One region of the Thalassotalea maritima genome, then DNA from elsewhere that is predicted to be linked to it. Evidence: predicted binding sites of a transcription regulator. Region 1 holds the regulator's gene; each other region holds the start of a gene.
What was found. Region 1 encodes sigma-54, which starts transcription at its own class of promoters, with help from an activator protein. Its sites were predicted from a motif close to GTTGGCACGNNNNTNGNNT; they were not measured.
Positions count from the first base shown of each region.

Region 1 (3,288 bases):
AAAAGCAGGAAACGGATTTAAAAAACCGTATTGCCAGCTATATTGGAGGCGTCAAAATCAGCCAAGGCTCTCTCGCTATTGAAGCGGATCTGGTGCAAGTGAGTAATATCAAAGGCACCCAACAAAAAAAATATTTAGCCAAAGGTAAACCAGCCAAGTTTAGCCAGACACTTGAAAATGGCGACAAAATTGAACTTCAAGCTAACGAAATTAGCTATTCACCAACCACCAGCACCGTTGTTATTCGTGGCAATGCCAAGGTGAGCCAAGAGGGCAGCATGGTTCAAGGCGAGACCATTACCTATAACCTAGCCACAGAAACATTAACCGCTGATGGCGCGACTGATGGTAAAGGCGTCGTCACCACCATCATTGAGCCAGATGAAATAGAGCAAGAAAAGCAACCTAACTAAGGTCGTGTATAGGTAAGGCAAAAACTAGATAATTATGAGTGCAATATTGGAAGCAAAAAGCCTTGCTAAAGCCTATAAAGGTCGCAAGGTAGTAAAGAATGTCAGCTTAAAAGTTAAGGCTGGACAAGTCGTAGGCTTGCTTGGTCCAAACGGCGCCGGAAAAACAACGTCGTTTTATATGATTGTAGGTTTGGTTGCCAGTGATGCCGGTAGCGTCACCTTGAACGAGGCCGATTTAACCTTAGCGCCAATGCATGAGCGGGCAAGACATGGTATAGGCTATCTGCCACAAGAGGCGTCGATTTTTCGTAAACTGTCCGTTTACGATAACATTATGGCCATTTTGCAAACCCGTAAAGATTTAAATACCGTGCAACGTCAAGAAAAGTTAGATTCGTTAGTAGAAGAGTTTAATATTGGCCATATCATTGAAAATACCGGACAGAGCTTATCTGGTGGTGAACGCCGCCGCGTTGAAATCGCCAGAGCATTAGCTGCTGATCCACAATTTATTTTGCTCGACGAACCATTTGCCGGTGTCGATCCTATTTCTGTCGGCGATATTAAAAAAATTATTTTACACCTCAAAGATCGCGGTATCGGCGTACTTATCACCGATCACAACGTTCGTGAAACGCTTGATGTCTGTGAACACGCATACATCGTCAGTCATGGTGAACTCATTGCTGAAGGGAATGCCCAACAGGTCTTGGCAAATCAGCAAGTCAGAGATGTATACTTAGGCGAGAAATTCACGCTATAGTTAAGAGACATAAGGTGCGCATCGCCATCACTAGCTAGCGTGCCGAAAATAAATAACAATTGAGTTTGTAGGAATTACACAGTCTATGAGACCCAGTCTTCAGCTGCGCATTGGCCAGCATTTAACGATGACTCCACAACTGCAGCAAGCGATAAAATTGCTGCAGCTCTCGACGTTGGACTTGCAGCAAGAGATTCAAGAAGCGCTAGAAAGCAACCCATTGCTTGAAGCCAATGAAACGATAGAACACAGCGCAGACAACACATCAAACGACAGCAACGATGGCAGTGAAGATGCCACACCGACTCAAGATGAAATCTCAACATCCGAAGCATTGTCGCAAGAAGATATTCCGCAAGAATTATCAATCGATAGTACCTGGGAAGACAGCTATAGCGCGGGGACATCTAATACTGGTTTAGGTAAAGATCTTTCTGAAGAATTTACTTACCAAGGGGAAACCAGCGAGACCATTCACGATCATCTACTTTGGCAAATGGAACTCACTCCATTTACTGAAGTTGATCGCAGTATCGCCATTGCAGTCATCGACGCGATTGATGATGCTGGTTACTTAACCGTCTCACCGACCGATATTTTAGAAAGTTTAGGCAATGACGACGTTGAACTCGATGAAGTAGAAGCGGTTATAAAACGAATCCATATGTTTGACCCTATTGGCGTCGCTGCTTCTTCGGTACAACATTGTTTATTAATCCAGCTTAATCAATTCGACGCCGATACACCATATTTAAGCGAAGCCAAATTGATTATTACTAATCATATCGACCTGTTGGCTAATCGTGACTTTCGCACCATTATGCGAAAGACAAGGCTCAAAGAAGATCAGCTTCAGCAAGTCATGCGCTTAATTCATAGTCTCAACCCAAGACCAGGTGACGCGATAGCCCAATCGCAAGAAGAATATGTGATCCCTGATGTTTCAGTATTCAAAAAAAATGGTCGCTGGCAAGTTGAATTAAATCCCGACACCACACCTCGGTTGAATATTAATAATCATTATGCGGCCATGGCAAAAACCTCGTCAGCGCAAGACAGCCAGTTTATTCGCTCACATTTGCAAGAAGCAAAATGGTTTATCAAATCCCTAGAAAGTCGCAACGACACCTTATTAAAGGTATCTAATTGTATTGTTCAACAACAACAAGCGTTTTTTGAACACGGTCCAGAAGCAATGCGACCGATGGTATTAAATGATGTTGCTGAAATGGTCGAAATGCACGAATCAACAATATCGCGAGTTACCACACAAAAGTACATGCACACGCCGCGAGGAATATTCGAATTAAAGTATTTTTTCTCAAGCCATGTGAGTACCGACAGCGGTGGAGAATGTTCATCTACAGCCATACGCGCGTTAATCAAAAAGCTGGTCGAAGCGGAAAATCCGAAAAAGCCGTTAAGCGATAGCAAGATTACCGCGTTACTTGCCGAGCAAGGCATTAACGTGGCACGTAGAACCATAGCCAAATATCGAGAGTCCTTGGGAATACCTCCATCAAACCAAAGAAAGAGCTTAATTTAAGCACCAACGATAAGGATCGAGCTTATGCAAATCAATCTATCTGGGCACCACGTAGAAGTAACCGATTCTCTGCGAAGTTATGTAGAACAAAAATTTGAAAAACTGTCTCGACATTTTGATCACATTAATAATGTCTACGTCGTGTTAAAAGTTGAAAAATTACAACAAATTGCAGAAGCCACCCTTAATGTTAACCAAGGTGAAATTTTTGGTGCCGCCGAAAACGTTGATATGTATGCATCAATTGATGCGCTCGTTGACAAACTTGATCGGCAGGTGCTCAAACATAAGGCCAAATTATCCAGTCATTAATCTATGAATCTTACCTCTTTGTTGTCGCCGGATTGCACAATATGTGCAGCTCCGGCCAACAGTAAAAAAAATATACTTGAGCAAATTAGTCTCATTGCCGCTAATAAAATATCTTCTGCAAGTGCCAAGGACTTGCTCAACGGCCTTATTAACAGAGAAAAACTCAGCAGCACGGGTATCGGTAATGGCATTGCTATTCCCCATGTAAAAATAGATAACAGCGAAAAGCCAATTGCCGTGCTCATGACTTGCGA
Region 1 covers NZ_CP166919.1:387,928-391,215, reverse strand. The annotation lists gene lptA (lipopolysaccharide transport periplasmic protein LptA) at 1-413, shown strand, start outside; gene lptB (LPS export ABC transporter ATP-binding protein) at 448-1,176, shown strand; gene ACAX20_RS01690 (RNA polymerase factor sigma-54) at 1,262-2,722, shown strand; gene hpf (ribosome hibernation promoting factor) at 2,747-3,034, shown strand; gene ptsN (PTS IIA-like nitrogen regulatory protein PtsN) at 3,038-3,288, shown strand, end outside.

Region 2 (3,288 bases), 1.4 Mb from region 1:
CCTAACGGCAAATGATTTCGCAATTACTAACGCGAATCGTGAAGCGTATAACATTGAACGGCAGGCTCGGTCGGGTGAAATCTTTAATCCAAAGCCCTTATTAAATCCACTTTAAGTTTTGAATGGATACCGACACCCCAATAGAGTTAATAAGAGCCTGCTCTTATATCTCTATGAATAGATCCACAGGTAGCGCCGACGCGCTCGTTATATAGCTTTTCATTGTGTTAATGGCTATTCAGATACATTTGTTTCAAATCGTTTTTTACTTTGCGTGATCTTCAAAACAGCCTTGCCAGGGATTTACCTTGATATTGGCCCATCTGTTTAGATTTATTTAAGTCTTGTACGCCAAAAATACGCCAAAAATACGCCAAAGAAGTATGCATTTACCCCAAAATAAGTTAAGGTTTTAGCAGGTTAGTTAGTGTTTTTATTGAACAGGGTTCTTGTAAGTGTCTGATAATATTAATAATAACAAAATTGATTCCGTACTGTTTGTGTGTATGGGTAATATATGTCGTTCCCCATCAGCTGAAGCGGTTTTTCGTCAAAAAGCATTTGAGTATGGTATTGATGTAACGATTGATTCAGCAGGCACGTTAGGCGCTCATCAAGGTGAACAACCCGATCCAAGAGCGCAAAAAGCTGGATGTGAACGCGGTTATAACTTCAAAGGTATTCGTGCACGCAAAGTGCTTGTTGAAGATTTTGGGCAATTTTCACTCATACTAGCGATGGATACGGATAATATGAAGAACTTGTTAGCGATGGCACCTGAAGAACACCATCATAAAGTACGTTTATTTCTTGATTACAGTGAAAATTTTGTTGAGCAGGAAGTGCCAGATCCGTATTATGGCGGCAGTCGCGGCTTTGAGTTGGTACTTGATTTAATCGAGGACGCCAGCGAAGGCCTATTACGTCAATTACAACGATAGGATTTGTTATGCGCAAACAAATTAACTTCGCCTTAATTGTGGCTTTGATTTTAGCCATTATTTCAACGGCCCTAGAAGTATACCGAGCAGCCAATGATGTTTTTTATAATGAACAAGGTTTGGTTTGGCAGCGTGTTTTTGAAACCTTTTTTATGTGGTTTATGCCCTTGGCAGTTACCATGGCGATTGGTGCTGCTTTAGCTTACGGCATTGTAAAGCTTGGTAAGAAACGAAAATAATATCTAATGTTTTCTGGATTCGAGAGCTGCTAGTTATATTTATCTAGTAGCTGTAGATTGTTTCTGTTTAGCTGCGTCCTTTCTCTTTCTTTCTCTTTTCTCCTGTCGAGAACCTTTACAAAACTTGTTTTTTACTAGTTGATGTTGTCATAAGTTGCTGTTCTAAAAAGTAAAAATTTATTGGCTTGTATCTTGCGTGTTGATTTATATCGAAACAAACACATGAATAAACCGACTCATTAAAGAGTAAAAAGGCATGAAAATGAATATGTATTTTATAAAAATGGCATTTTTTTCTGTACTTTGCTGCGCAGGAACGTTTGCTAACGCAGAAATGATTACTTCTGATCCTCAACCTAAAATGGTATCTGCATCAAAACATCAAGAGACCAAAGGTGAAGACTTTATTTTTACGTTTAACATTGACGATAGGGCAGATGATACCGATTCATTTTTGAAAGTCTTTGTGATGGGCGATCTCGACGCCAATGTTGTCGACGAGAACGTTACAGTTTTTATAGATGACCAATACTATGGGCTTACCGAGCATGTTAGTGGAGGTACAAACTACTCCAATGATAAAGGGTATACTGTAAATCCAATTAAAAGCTACTATTTAGGTAAGGATTCACACGGTAATGGATTGTATGCTAAAGAATTTTGGATTGACATGAGTCTAGGCTCAATTAAAACAAACGAGTTTTTAGCGGATGGTCAAATTACATTCAAAATAGATTTTGGTCCAGGAGTGAATCTATTGACTGATATTGATCCTCATACAAGCTTAAAAGGTTACGCTAAAGTTGAATATACTTATTATTCTGGCGGTGGCGACCCAAAGACTGGCGTTCCAGAGCCTTCAACTATTGCAATGTTTTTATTAGGTCTAGCGGGATTAGCTTCTCGCAAATTGAAGCTAACGGTTTAGAAATTAGTTATCTTTATAATAAAAAACCACTGCCAAAGCAGTGGTTTTTTACGTTATTTTAAGCTGAACTGAAATATCTATTGCGTTCTTATTTGAACAGCTTGTTGCAAAATATCGAGCATGGTTTCGCTTTGGGTTAAATTAACGCAGGCATCGGTGATGCTTTGTCCATAGGTTAAATCGTTTGGATTAATAACGTTTTGTTTACCCTCAACCAAAAAGCTTTCAATCATCACGCCAAAAATACCATGTGAACCTTCCTTAATTTGCTCGGCTAGCTCAGTTGCGACATTATGTTGCTTTAAATGATCTTTTTCACTATTACCATGTGAGCAGTCAACCATAACACTTGGTGTAATGTTCGCTTGTGCTAGCTTTTTACAGGTGTTATCGATATCGTTTTTAAAATAGTTAGGCTTTTTACCACCGCGTAAAATGACGTGCGCATACGGATTACCGGTTGTACGGTAAATACACATCTGTCCGGTTTTATCCGGTGAGTACAATACATGAGGTACCTGTGATGCGTGAATTGCATCAATGGCAATTTTGATATTGCCGTCGGTACCATTTTTAAAGCCAACAGGGCATGATAAAGCCGAGGCGAGCTCGCGGTGTACTTGTGATTCGGTGGTACGTGCACCAATTGCGCCCCAACTGATCAAATCAGAGATATATTGACCGGTAACCATATCGAGAAATTCGGTAGCGGCAGGCAATCCCATATCATTAATTTTCACCAGTAAATCGCGGGCAAGATGCAGACCTTTTTCCACATTGAACGATTTGTCCAAGTCAGGATCACTGATCAAGCCTTTCCAACCGACCGTGGTACGCGGTTTTTCAAAGTACACTCGCATAACGATGTACAATTCGTTTTTGTATTTCTGCTGTAGAGCTTTAAGCTTTTCAGCATAATCTAACGCGGCTTGCGGGTCGTGGATCGAGCAGGGGCCGATAACAACCAATAGTCGCTTGTCTTTGCCGCAAATGATCTGCTCAATATCGTGCCTGGCGTTGATGATGAATTGCGCCGTGCTGTCACTTAACGGAATATCGCGGGCTAATTGAGCCGGCGATATCAAATGATCGATAAGCGATGTACGCAATTCGTCAGTTTTTAAAGTCATGTATTTGTACCACTTCATGTCAATGCAGCAAATATAAGAAAAAACAGCGC
Region 2 covers NZ_CP166919.1:1,760,666-1,763,953, reverse strand. The annotation lists gene ACAX20_RS07920 (low molecular weight protein-tyrosine-phosphatase) at 456-941, shown strand; gene ACAX20_RS07915 (hypothetical protein) at 950-1,180, shown strand; gene ACAX20_RS07910 (PEP-CTERM sorting domain-containing protein) at 1,437-2,108, shown strand; gene ACAX20_RS07905 (3-deoxy-7-phosphoheptulonate synthase) at 2,186-3,238, opposite strand.
Region 2: the regulator sigma-54 is predicted to act here: its motif matches at 1,360-1,378, upstream of ACAX20_RS07910 (PEP-CTERM sorting domain-containing protein).

Region 3 (3,288 bases), 730 kb from region 1:
ATCAGTTGCACCAAGGTTATCGAATAAGTCGAATACTTGATCCATAACCCAATCAGGACGTGCACCTGGCTTGTCGATTTTGTTGATAACAACAATCGGCTTTAAGCCTTGTGCAAATGCTTTTTGCGTAACGAAACGCGTTTGCGGCATTGGACCTTCTTGCGCGTCAACAATCAACAACACAGAGTCTACCATCGACATAACACGCTCTACTTCACCACCAAAGTCGGCGTGACCAGGGGTGTCAACGATGTTTACACGGTAGTCGTTCCAGTTAATCGCAGTATTTTTTGCCAAAATGGTAATACCACGCTCTTTTTCGATATCGTTTGAATCCATCACACGCTCATCAACATCAGCGCGTGAGTCAAGCGTTCCTGACTGCTGCAATAATTTATCTACAAGAGTTGTTTTACCGTGGTCAACATGCGCAATGATAGCGATGTTACGTAATTTATCTAACACGTTTCTAGCCCTTCTCAGCCTTGCACCAAGGCTGTTAAATTGAGTATAAAAATTTGATCGCGCGTATTATAAACTAATTCCGACAAATAAACCGCAATATTTCTCAGATAACTCACCGCCTTTATTTTTTGCTGTATGGCTTGTAGACAACTACAAGGCCAACTAATTTGAATGCTTTTTGAACTATTCACTTAAGTCATGCGTATTTTTCAACGTCAAATAGAACAGCGGGCACATGTCATGCGGTAATGAGTGCTCGTACTACTTACCACAACAAATATGGGAAAACATAATGAACGTAACCAGAATCAGTCTAGCCAAAATTTTTGTAGCTGTAATTTTGTTGTATTCAGCATCGGTTTTTGCAGGAGGCGGCTACGGAAAAAAAGACATTGTTGACACAGCAGCTTCTAATGATACTTTCTCAACTCTCGTTGCTGCCGTTCAAGCTGCGGACTTGGTAGATACATTAAAGGGAGATGGTCCTTTTACTGTATTTGCAGCAACCAATGAGGCTTTTGCTAAGTTGCCTGCAGGCACATTGGAAGATCTTTTAAAGCCAGAAAACAAAGACAAACTTGCTGCAATTCTGACTTATCACGTCGTCGCTGGTGAAGTTATGGCGGCCGACGTTGTTTCGCTCAGCTCAGCAACTTCTGTGCAAGGTGGCGATATTGCCGTTACGGTATCCGACACTGGCGTGCAGATAAATGAAGCCAATGTGATCAAGACCGACATTAAGACAAGCAATGGCGTGATTCACGTTATTGACTCTGTCATTTTGCCACCAGCTGAATAAAGCCCCATCTGATCCACTTACTTTCTTTCCTAATGTGAGTCATATGGCTCACATTTTTATATTCTTTATGCCTGGGCATGCTAGAGCCATTTTATCGAGCCATAAGCATCGTTATCAAAATGACTACTGTCACAACAAGCAACGACAAATTGTAACTAAAAGTAATCAAAATGACGTAAATGTGTGACAAGTGTGTAGTCGGTTGTTATTCTCCGTACAGCAATGGATCAGCAAGGATCTTCTTTCGTAATAAGGTAATGAGCGCCCACAAACAAACCATGCACCACAACAGTGCAAATGCGCACCACGAAGATCCAAAAAGCAGATTTCCGCCAGGCCGAATTACATAAATCCCTTTATAATTAAGAGATTATAAAGTTGGCACGGTTATCGCTTACAACTTGGCATCAGTCGAATATCGACAAATAATTTTAATAATCAACCTGCAATATATACGGAGACTTTCATGTCACAAGCAGTTTTAGATCTAATTAAAGAAAATGACGTTAAATTCGTTGACCTGCGTTTTACTGACTCAAAAGGTAAAGAGCAGCACGTATCGTTACCTCACCACCAAATCGACGAAGATTTCTTCGAAGATGGTAAAATGTTCGATGGTTCATCTATCGCAGGTTGGAAAGGTATCAACGAATCAGACATGGTTCTTATGCCTGACGCGTCAACTGCTGTTCTAGACCCGTTTACTGAAGAAACAACTCTTAACATTCGTTGTGACATTCTTGAGCCTGCAACAATGCAAGGTTACAGCCGTGACCCACGTTCAGTAGCTAAGCGTGCTGAAGAGTACATGCGTTCAACAGGTATTGCAGACACTGTACTAATTGGTCCAGAGCCAGAATTCTTCATCTTTGACGACGTGAAATTCAAAGCGGATATGTCTGGTGCTATGTACAGCATTGACGACAAAGAAGCACACTGGAACAGTGCAACACACTACGAAGAAGGTAACCACGGTCACCGTCCACGCGTAAAAGGCGGTTACTTCCCAGTTGCACCAGTAGACTCTTCACAAGATCTACGTTCAGCTATGTGTTTAGTAATGGAAGAAATGGGCTTAGTTGTTGAAGCTCATCACCACGAAGTAGCAACTGCTGGCCAAAACGAAATCGCTTGTCGTTTCAACACTATGGTTAACAAAGCTGACGAAGTACAAATCTACAAGTATGTTGTACACAACGTTGCACACGCATACGGCAAAACAGCTACTTTCATGCCTAAGCCATTAGTTGGTGATAACGGTACTGGTATGCACGTTCACCAATCTCTAGCGAAAGACGGTGTTAACTTATTCTCAGGTGACCAATACGGTGGTCTTTCTGAAACTGCGCTTTACTACATCGGCGGTATCATCAAGCACGCTAAAGCACTAAACGCTTTCACTAACGCTTCTACTAACTCATACAAGCGTCTAGTTCCAGGTTTCGAGGCGCCAGTAATGCTTGCTTACTCTGCACGTAACCGTTCAGCGTCAATCCGTATTCCGGTAGTACCTTCACCAAAAGCACGTCGTATCGAAGTTCGCTTCCCTGATCCAACAGCTAACCCATACTTAGCATTCTCAGCAATGCTTATGGCTGGCCTTGACGGTATCAAGAACAAGATCCACCCTGGCGATGCAATGGATAAAGACTTATACGATCTACCAGCTGAAGAAGCAGCTGCGATCCCACAAGTTGCTGCATCTCTAGAAGAAGCATTAACTGCTCTTGACAGCGATCGTGAGTTCTTAACAGCTGGTGGTGTTATGGATGACGACATGATCGACGCATACATCGCCCTTAAGCGTGACGAAGTTGAGCGCCTAAACATGACAACTCACCCAGTTGAGTTCGAAATGTACTACAGCGTATAATCGCTTGTAAGTGATCTAAAAACCCGCAGTGATGCGGGTTTTTTTTCGCCTCAAGTTAAACTCACCAAAAGCGAATCATCGAATGGTCCAATTAAATCGTTAGCTGGCATGAAAAACCCTTTGTTACAACAATGTTAAACAAATACTAGAT
Region 3 covers NZ_CP166919.1:2,970,425-2,973,712, forward strand. The annotation lists gene typA (translational GTPase TypA) at 1-465, opposite strand, end outside; gene ACAX20_RS13220 (fasciclin domain-containing protein) at 758-1,264, shown strand; gene glnA (glutamate--ammonia ligase) at 1,731-3,137, shown strand.
Region 3: the regulator sigma-54 is predicted to act here: its motif matches at 1,642-1,660, upstream of glnA (glutamate--ammonia ligase).